3 regions of the Streptomyces sp. NPDC048257 genome follow, and region 1 is predicted to be linked to each of the others. Evidence: riboswitches for the same ligand, from Rfam matches in the RefSeq annotation. Region 1 holds a riboswitch; each other region holds the start of a gene.
What was found. Region 1 has a riboswitch for cobalamin ahead of ACGFZK_RS12240 (ribonucleoside-diphosphate reductase subunit alpha). Riboswitches for the same ligand answer to the same signal wherever they lie in the genome.
Positions count from the first base shown of each region.

Region 2: linked by a shared signal. The riboswitch ahead of metE (5-methyltetrahydropteroyltriglutamate--homocysteine S-methyltransferase) and the one ahead of ACGFZK_RS12240 (ribonucleoside-diphosphate reductase subunit alpha) in region 1 are both predicted to bind cobalamin.
Region 3: linked by a shared signal. The riboswitch ahead of ACGFZK_RS01685 (ABC transporter substrate-binding protein) and the one ahead of ACGFZK_RS12240 (ribonucleoside-diphosphate reductase subunit alpha) in region 1 are both predicted to bind cobalamin.

Region 1 is NZ_JBICZI010000004.1:362,555-365,717, forward strand. It holds gene ACGFZK_RS12225 (carbon starvation CstA family protein) at 1-1,189, shown strand, start outside; gene ACGFZK_RS12230 (YbdD/YjiX family protein) at 1,189-1,395, shown strand; gene ACGFZK_RS12235 (GNAT family N-acetyltransferase) at 1,465-1,962, shown strand; cobalamin riboswitch at 2,004-2,136, shown strand; gene ACGFZK_RS12240 (ribonucleoside-diphosphate reductase subunit alpha) at 2,279-3,163, shown strand, end outside.
Region 2 is NZ_JBICZI010000001.1:753,432-756,594, reverse strand. It holds gene ACGFZK_RS03535 (3-hydroxybutyryl-CoA dehydrogenase) at 1-738, shown strand, start outside; cobalamin riboswitch at 937-1,088, shown strand; gene metE (5-methyltetrahydropteroyltriglutamate--homocysteine S-methyltransferase) at 1,284-3,163, shown strand, end outside.
Region 3 is NZ_JBICZI010000001.1:345,823-348,985, forward strand. It holds gene ACGFZK_RS01685 (ABC transporter substrate-binding protein) at 1-983, opposite strand, end outside; cobalamin riboswitch at 1,030-1,171, opposite strand; gene ACGFZK_RS01690 (tRNA(His) guanylyltransferase Thg1 family protein) at 1,251-2,033, shown strand; tRNA gene ACGFZK_RS01695 (tRNA-Trp) at 2,095-2,168, opposite strand; gene ACGFZK_RS01700 (ankyrin repeat domain-containing protein) at 2,215-2,988, opposite strand; partial or broken gene ACGFZK_RS01705 (MarR family transcriptional regulator) at 3,137-3,163, shown strand, end outside.

The DNA.
Region 1 (3,163 bases):
GTCCATGTTCCCCTTCGTCTTCATCACCATCGCGTGCGGCGCGCTCTCCGGCTTCCACGCCCTGGTCTCCTCGGGAACCACCCCGAAGATGATCCAGAAGGAGACCCAGGTCCGCATGATCGGCTACGGCGCGATGCTGACCGAGTCGTTCGTCGCCGTCATGGCGATCATCGCGGCCTGCATCATCGAGCCCGGCCTCTTCTTCGCCGTCAACTCCCCCGGCGGGGTCATCGGCACCACGGTCGAGTCCGCCTCCCAGGCGGTGACGAACTTCGGCTTCGCCATCTCCCCCGAGGCGCTCGCCCAGGCCGCCAAGGACGTGGAGGAGGCCAGCCTGCTCTCCCGTACCGGCGGCGCACCGACCTTCGCACTCGGAATGTCGGAGATCTTCTCCGCCGTGGCCGGCGGCGCGGGCATGAAGGCGTTCTGGTACCACTTCGCCATCATGTTCGAGGCGCTCTTCATCCTGACGACGCTCGACGCGGGCACCCGCGTGGGCCGGTTCATGCTCCAGGACACCCTCGGCAACGTGCACAAGTCCTTCAAGGACGTCAGCTGGAAGCCCGGCGTGTGGTTCGCGAGCGCGATCGTCGTCGGCGGCTGGGGCTACTTCCTGTGGGTCGGCATCAAGGACCCGCTGGGCGGCATCAACCAGCTCTTCCCGCTCTTCGGCATCGCCAACCAGCTGCTCGCCGCGGTCGCGCTGGCCGTCTGCACCACGCTGCTGATCAAGTCCGGACGGCTCAAATGGGCCTGGGTGACGGGCGTTCCGCTGGTCTGGGACGCCACGGTGACCCTCACCGCGAGCTACCAGAAGATCTTCTCGGAGGACGTGAAGGTCGGCTTCTTCGCCCAGCGCGACAAGTACCAGGCCGGAATCGACGCCGACAAGGTGCTGGCGCCGGCCAAGAACATGGACGACATGCACACCGTGGTCACCAACGCCACGGTCGACGGCGTGCTGTGCGCCTTCTTCGCCGTCCTGATCATCGTGGTCCTCGCGGACGCGGCCCGGACCTGCCTCAAGGCCGTCCGCCACCCGGAGTCGGCGACCCTCTCCGAGGTCCCCTGGACCGAGTCGAAGATCGTCGCCCCCGCCGGGCTCATCGCGACCGCCGAGGAGCGGGCGGAGCTCGCCGCGGCGGGCCCGGATGCGGCCGGCGGACACGTCAAGGAGCCGGTGGCCTGATGAGCCGCCCGGCACGGCTGCGCAGCGCGCTGGCGAAGGCCCGGTTCTACGTACGGGAGTTCTCGGGGGAGGCGGCGTACGACCGGTACGTCGCCCACGCCCGCTCCCACGACCCGGACGCGGAGGTCCTCACCCGCCGCGCCTTCGAACGCGCCCGTACGGACGCCCGCGAGGCGGACCCCCGCGACGGCTTCCGCTGCTGCTGAACCGCACCCCGAAGGGCCCCGCCGAAATGCGGCGGGGCCCTTCCGCGCGGCTCCGGCACACTCGACGGCATGGACATCACGATCAGGCCGGTACAGGCCGCCGAGTACACGGATCTGGGTGAGATCACGGCCCGGGCCTACCTCGCCGACGGGCACCTGGACTTCAACGAGGACGACGCGTACCTGAACGTGCTGCGCGACGTGGCCGGCCGCGCCGCCGCAGCAGAGGTGCTCGTCGCCGTACGGGACGAACGGCTGCTGGGCGGTGTGACCTTCGCCGCCCCGGGCAGCCCGCTCGCCGACATCGCCACGCCCGGCGAGGCCGAGTTCCGGATGCTCGCGGTGGCCCACGAGGCGCGCGGCCAGGGCGCCGGCGAGGCACTGGTGCGGGCGTGCCTCGATCGGGCGCGGGCCATCGAGGGCGTGGGCGCGGTGGTGCTCTCCACCCAGAGCAGCATGGCCGGAGCCCATCGCATCTACGGGCGACTGGGCTTCGTACGGACTCCGGAGCGGGACTGGGCGCCGATCGAGGGCCTGAAACTCCTCACGTACCGGCTCAAGCTGTAGCCACGCCGACACTACATGTGGGGGCTACCGCATAGGGCCGCCCCCACATGTATGCTCATGGCTGCTGTCGCCGCAGGGGAATCCGGTGCGAATCCGGAACTGTCCCGCAACGGTATGAAGTGTCCGGCTACCGGACGCCAAGTCCGAGGACCTGCCGACAGCGCGCCCGGGTCGACCGAACCGGGTGCCGATTCGTCCGGGCCTCGCGGTTGGGCCGGTGGACGCCATGCGGGGTACGCGTTCTCGTCGCGCCCGCATGCGCCCGCCCGCGCCCCGCTCCGCCGATGACCGGGCCGAGCGAGGGAGAGCTTCCGCCGTGACCATCGCGCCTTCCGCACCGCGCGCCGAGTCCACTTCTGGCGACAACACCGAGGGCCCGGGGGCCACGCTGCTGCGTACCCTCACCGGACTGACGGCGGACCTCCCCGACACCGACCCCGGCCGGGTCGCGGCCTCGGCGCTGCGCGGCCGCAGCTCCGCCGCCGACGACGCCGAACTGCGCGGGCTGGCCACGGAGGCCGCCGCCGGTCTGATCTCCGAGGACCCGGCCTACTCCCGGCTCGCCGCCCGCCTGCTGACGCTGGCCGTGCGCGACGAGGCCGCGAGCCAGGGCTCCACCTCCTTCTCGGCCTCCGTCGAGGTCGGCCACCGCGAGGGCCTCATCGCCGACCGCACGGCCGAGTTCGTACGCACCCACGCGAGCCGCCTGGACTCGCTCGTCGAGCTCACCCTCGCCGAGGGCGCCGACGACCGCTTCGGCTTCTTCGGCCTGCGCACCCTGCACAGCCGCTACCTGCTGCGCCACCCGATCACCCGTCAGGTCATCGAGACCCCGCAGTACTTCATGCTGCGCGTGGCCTGCGGTCTCGCCGCGGACGAGAGCGTGCAGGCCGTGGAGGAGGTGGCCTCGCTGTACCGGCTGATGAGCCGCCTGGACTACCTGCCGTCCTCCCCCACGCTCTTCAACTCCGGCACGCGGCACCCGCAGATGTCCTCCTGCTACCTGCTGGACTCCCCGCTGGACGAGCTCGACTCGATCTACGACCGCTACCACCAGGTCGCCCGGCTCTCCAAGCACGCCGGTGGCATCGGCCTGTCGTACTCCCGCATCCGCGCCCGCGGTTCGCTGATCCGCGGCACCAACGGCCACTCCAACGGCATCGTGCCGTTCCTGAAGACCCTCGACGCCTCCGTCGCCGCC
Region 2 (3,163 bases), on a different contig from region 1:
GGGCAGCGGGTGGCCGTCTCCCTGGAACGCGCCGTCCAGCGCGGCAAGCTCGACCGGCTCTCCGCCGAGGACGCCCTGGCCCGGCTCGTTTTGACCGGAGACCTGGAGGACCTCGGCGATCGGCAGCTCGTCATCGAGGCCGTCACCGAGAACCCCGAGGCCAAGACGGAGATCTTCACGGCCCTCGACAAGATCGTCGCGGACCCGGACGCGATCCTCGCCACGAACACCTCGGCCATCCCGATCATGCGGCTGGGCATGGCCACCGGGCGTGCGGACAGGGTGGTGGGCCTGCACTTCTTCAACCCCGTCCCCGTGCTGCCGCTGGTCGAGGTGGTCTCTTCCCTGCACACGTCGGCGGACACCCTCGCCGCAGTCGAAGCCTTCGCCCGTGATGCTCTGGGGAAGACCACGGTCCGATCCCAGGACCGGGCGGGTTTCGTCGTCAACGCGCTGCTGATCCCCTACCTCCTCTCGGCCATTCGCATGGCCGAGTCCGGGTTCGCGAGCGCCGCCGACGTGGACGCCGGCATGGAGCTGGGCTGCGCCCACCCGATGGGACCGCTCAAGCTCGCCGACCTGATCGGGCTCGACACGGTCGCGGCGATCGCCGATTCCCTCTACGAGGAGTTCAAGGAACCGCTCTACGCCCCGCCCCCGCTGCTCCAGCGGATGGTGCAGGCGGGGCTGCTGGGACGCAAGAGCGGCCGCGGGTTCCACACATACGGCCGGGGCTGAGGGTCCCGGCAGGTCTCCGGGCTGAGGGTGCGCCGGAGGCACGCATGACGGCGGGGGTGCGGCGAGTGGTGTCGCCGCACCCCCGCCATGTCTCATTTCACCGTCCGCTATCTGGATGACTCTGTCCATTCTCCAGTTCGGCGCCCTAGGGTGGACCCCGCAGCTGGTTCGCCCCCGTCCGCCAGGCGGGATGCGTCGTAAGAGGGAACCCGGTGGGAATCCGGGACTGCCCCGCAGCGGTGAGCGGGAACGACCGCCGTCATACGCACTGGGACCGGAACCGGTCCTGGGAAGCGACGGCCAGTAGGTGTCTGCCCGAGTGGCCGGCGTGCCCGCGAGTCCGAAGACCTGCCCGTTGCCCGTGCGCGGACGATTCCGTGTGCGGTTTCCCGGTGACCTCGTGGGCGGGTCGGCGTGCTTCAGGCGGATCCTCCCCGTCGCGTACCCAGCTGTACGTGACCCCGGCGGTCCGCCCGTTCCGGCACCCCCCTCGCGCCCTCGGCCCCCACCGGGTCCATGGAGACACGCTCGCGAAGGAGAGTTCCGTGACCACCGAGTCCGCAGCCGCGGCAGTACAGGCCACCGTGTACGGATACCCCCGCCAGGGCCAGAACCGCGAACTGAAGAAGGCCGTCGAGGGCTACTGGAAGGGCCGCGTCACCGCCGACGCCCTCCGGGAGACCGCCCGCGACCTGCGCCGCACCAACTGGGCCCAGCTCACCGAGGCAGGCATCAGCGAGGTTCCGACCGGCGACTTCTCGTTCTACGACCATGTCCTGGACACCACGGTCATGGTCGGCGCGATCCCCGGCCGCCACCGGGCCGCCGTCGACGCGGACGCCCTGGACGGGTACTTCGCGATGGCGCGCGGCACCCAGGACGTCGCGCCGCTGGAGATGACCAAGTGGTTCGACACCAACTACCACTACCTGGTCCCCGAACTCGGGCCTGACACCGTCTTCACGGCCGACCCCGCCAAACAGGTCGCCGAGCTGAAGGAGGCCCTGACCCTCGGCCACCCCGCCCGCCCCGTCCTCGTCGGCCCGGTGACGTACCTCCTCCTTGCCAAGCCGGCGCCCGGCGTTGCCGCCGACTTCGAGCCGATCACGCTCCTGGACCGGCTGCTGCCCGTCTACGCCCAGGTGCTGGCCGAGCTGCGCGCGGCCGGCGCCGAGTGGGTCCAGCTCGACGAGCCGGCCCTGGTCCAGGACCGCACCCCCGCCGAACTGGGCGTCGCCGCCCGCACCTACCGGGAGCTCGGCGCGCTGACCGAGCGCCCCAAGCTGCTCGTGGCCTCGTACTTCGACCGCCTCGGCGAGGCCCTGCCCGTCCTGGCGAAGGCGCCCGTGGAGGGCCTCGCCCTCGACTTCACCGACCGCGCCGCCGCCAACCTCGCCGACCTCGCCGCAGTTGGCGGCCTGCCCGGCAAGCGGCTGGTCGCGGGCGTGGTCAACGGCCGCAACATCTGGATCAACGACTACCAGAAGTCGCTGAGCACCCTCGGTACTCTTCTCGGCCTGGCCGACCGGGTGGACGTCGCCGCGTCCTGCTCGTTGCTGCACGTCCCACTGGACGCGGCCGTCGAGCGCGACATCGATCCGCAGGTCCGGCGCTGGCTCGCCTTCGCCCTGCAGAAGACCGTCGAGATCACCACGCTGGCCCGTGGCCTTGCCCGGGGCGCCGGAGCGATCACCGCCGAACTCGCCGCGAATCGCGCCGACCTGGCCGCTCGGGCCACGTCACCGATCACCCGTGACCCTGCGGTCCGGGCACGCACTGAGGCGATCACCGATGCGGACGGCCGCCGCGCCCAGCCGTACGCCGATCGCACCGCCACCCAGCGGGCCCACCTGGGATTGCCGCTGCTGCCGACGACCACCATCGGGTCGTTCCCGCAGACCGACGAGCTGCGGGTGGCCCGCGCCGACCTGCGGGCCGGCCGGATCGACACCGCCGGGTACGAGGAGCGCATCGAGGACGAGATCCGCGAGGTGCTCTCCTTCCAGGAGAAGACCGGCATCGACGTCCTCGTGCACGGCGAGCCCGAACGCAACGACATGGTCCAGTACTTCGCCGAGCAGCTGACGGGCTACCTCGCCACCCAGCACGGCTGGGTGCAGTCGTACGGCACCCGCTACGTACGGCCGCCGGTCCTGGCCGGGGACATCTCCCGCCCGGAACCGATGACCGTCCGCTGGACGACGTACGCGCAGGCGCAGACGAGCAAGCCGGTCAAGGGCATGCTCACCGGGCCCGTCACCATGCTCGCCTGGTCCTTCGTCCGCGACGACCAGCCCCTCGGGGAGACCGCCCGCCAGGTCGGCCTCGCCCTGCGCGACGAGGTCAACGACCTGGAGGCGGCCGGGACCCCGGTCATCCAGGTCGACGAGCCCGCCCTGCGCGAAACACTCCCGCTGCGTGCCGA
Region 3 (3,163 bases), on a different contig from region 1:
TGGAGCCGGCCCCCCAGGGACTCGACGGCGTCGGCGACGCGCACGCCGAGGACGGCCGAGGAGAGCGGCAGTACGACGAACCGCCGGTTCTTGACGGCGGGAACCCCGGCGAGGGCCGGGTCGTTCAGCAGGCGCTGCTTCTTGGCTTCGACGGTGGTGCCGCCGTAGTCGTAGATGAGGACGACCTCGGGCCGGCGCTCGATGACCTGCTCCCACGACACGTCGCCGAAGGTGTCGTCGAGGTCGGCGAAGACGTTCGTGCCGCCGGAGAGGGAGACGATCTCGTTGCCGATGCCGTTGCCCCCGGAGGTGGCGGCCGAGGCCTCGCCGGAGTCGTAGACGAAGACGGACGGCCGCGGCCGGTCCTTGACCCGGGCGGTCACGGCGTCGATGCGGCGCTGCTCGTCCTCGATGAGCTTCGTGCCGCGCTCGGGCACGCCGAAGGTCCGCGCGACCTCGGTGATCTCGGTCTTCAGCTGGTCGAGGCCGACCTTGCCCTCGGTGCAGTACTCCACGTTGAGGCGGGAGTCGATACCGGACTTGGCGAGTCCCTCGCGGTCACGGCCCTGCGCCTTGTCGAAGGCGCTGGCGTACCCGCCGTAGACGAAGTCGGGGTCGGCGCCGAGCAGGATCTCCTTCGAGGGATACTCCTCGGCCAGCACCTTGATCTTGTCGTAGGCGGGCCGGTACCCGGGAAGGACGGCGTCGTCGAGGTAGGCGGATCCGGCGATCCGGTCGCCCAGCCCGAGCGCGAGCAGCAGCTCGGTGGCGTGCTGGTTCATGGTGACCGCGCGCCGGGGCGGGGCCTGATAGGTGCTGCTCACACCGCAGTTGGTGAGGGTGTACGGAAAACCGGGCGCGGCGGCGGGCTGCCCCGCGGCCTTGTCCTGCTGCGGCCCGGGGGAACCGGCGCACGCGGCGAGGGGTATCAGGAGTGCGACGGGTATGAGCGCGCACAGGACGGAGCGGGGACGCGACGGCATGACGGGGCCTCTCCGGGGGATCCGCGTCCCCTGGTCGACGTGAAACTGCGAGCAGAGGCGGTGCGTCAGTGTCTGACTCCCGGTCACCCCACGCGGGGACGACCGGTCACAGTGGCGGGACCGCACCGGAATCGCACCGGTTTCCTGTCCTGCACCGCCTGGGTGACAACGCCAGTCTGCCAGAAATCGCGCAGGTCCCCGGCCCTGGACGTGTGACGATGCTCCGGTCGGCACGAAGGCGGCGGGGCGTCCAGGGAGGGACACACCATGTCAGACAGCACCCCACTGGGTGATCGGATGAAGCGGTACGAGGCGGTGCACCGTGCGGTCCTGCCGCGCCGTACCTACACGCTGATGCGGGTGGACGGCCGCGCCTTCCACACCTATATGCGGGGTGCGGCCCGGCCGTTCGACGAGTCCTTCATGGCCGACATGGACGCCGTCGCCGAGGCGCTGTGTGCGGAGATCGCCGGGGCGCAGTTCTCGTACACCCAGTCCGACGAGATCAGCATCCTGTACACCGACTTCGAGAGCCCGGGCACCGAGCCGTGGTTCGGCGGGGTGGTCGCCAAGCAGCTGTCCGTCGCCGCGTCGCTGGCCACGGCCGTCCTGAACGAGCGGCGTCCGGGCAGACGCGCCCTGTTCGACGCCCGCCTGTTCACGCTCTCCGACCCGACCGAGGTGGCCAACTACTTCCTGTGGCGGCAGCGGGACGCCGTCCGCAACAGCATCAGCATGGCCGCGCAGGCGCACTTCTCCCACAAGCGGCTGCACGGTGTCTCCACCGGCGGCATGCAGGAACTGCTGTGGTCGCAGGCCGGGGTCAACTGGAACGACTACCCCGACGGCTGCAAGCGGGGACGGGTCGCGGTACGCCTGACCGGCGAACGGGAGACGGCCTACGTCGACCGGCGGACCGGAGAGGAACGGACCACCACGGCGGTCCGCTCGTGGTGGGAGACCTCGCCCGCGCCGCGCTTCACCACGAGCGCCGGGGGCTGGCTGGCCGGCGCGATCCCGCTGATGCCGAGCTTCACCCCGGTCGGCTGACCGGCGGCGACACGGCAACGCCCGGCTGTGGGAGAGAAACCCTCAGCCGGGCGCATTCCTGCAGGGGTGGCAGGACTCGAACCTGCGACCATCGGTTTTGGAGACCGGTGCTCTGGCCAGCTGAGCTACACCCCTTCGGCGGGTCCAACGATGGCACGGCCGGATCCGGAGATCCACTGCTTTAACTCGTCTGGCGGGGTGCGAGTTGGTCGCCCGTGTGGGCGCCGGAGCTCCTCAACCAGGCGATCAGTTCGGCGTTGGCGCCGATGAGAGCGATGTCGAGCGGGGTGAGCCGGTCGTAGCCGATCCAGTCGATGTCCGCTCCGCGAGACAGCAGGTACCGAGCGGTGGACAGCCGGCCTCCGTGGCAGGCCTGCCAGAAGGCACGGGTGACGTCCTCCGCGCAGGAGCCGGAACCGGAGCCGGGGCCAGAGCCGGAGCCGGCCGCCAGGAACTCTTCGACCCTGTCGAGCAGGCCGAGGGCGGCAGCCTCCTGCAGACCGGGCCGCGAGCCGAGTTCGAGCAGCCGGCGCGCCGCCCGCCACTGCCCGAACCCGCAGGCGTCGGCGAGCGGGGTCCCGCCGCCGAGCACCGCACCCGGGGCATGGACGTCGGCCCCGGCGGCGACGAGGGCATCGATGGCAGCCACGTCGTCGTTACTTGCGGCCCAGTGCAGGGGCGTCTCCGTGTGCGCCCCGACGAACCGGGCCCCGGGGTCGGTCCCGGCGGCGACGAGGGTACGGATCACTTCCGCGGTGCCGGGGTAATGCCCGGGCCAGTCGGTGGCGATGTGCAACAGGCTCCGCCCACCGGCCGCGGCCCCGCTCCGGACGATCGTGACGACCGCGAGCCCGGGATGCGCGTCCAGCAGCCCCCGCAGCCCGGAAAGGTCGCCACCCCGGATGGCGGCGGTGACGGCAACGGCGACCGGATCACCGGCTGCGAGGGACTCCATGGACCGTCCTTGGCTGGGCCTGCGGGCATGGCCCCGGCTCGACTCCCGGGGCGCTGTCCCTGCCAGTATCACGCCACTGCGGAACGGCCGGTGAACCCGTTGGTCGCAGGCCGCGCCCCGGGCGACGCTGCACGCATCGCGGGACGAGAGGCGCGGGCGCAGGGCGGGCCGGCTC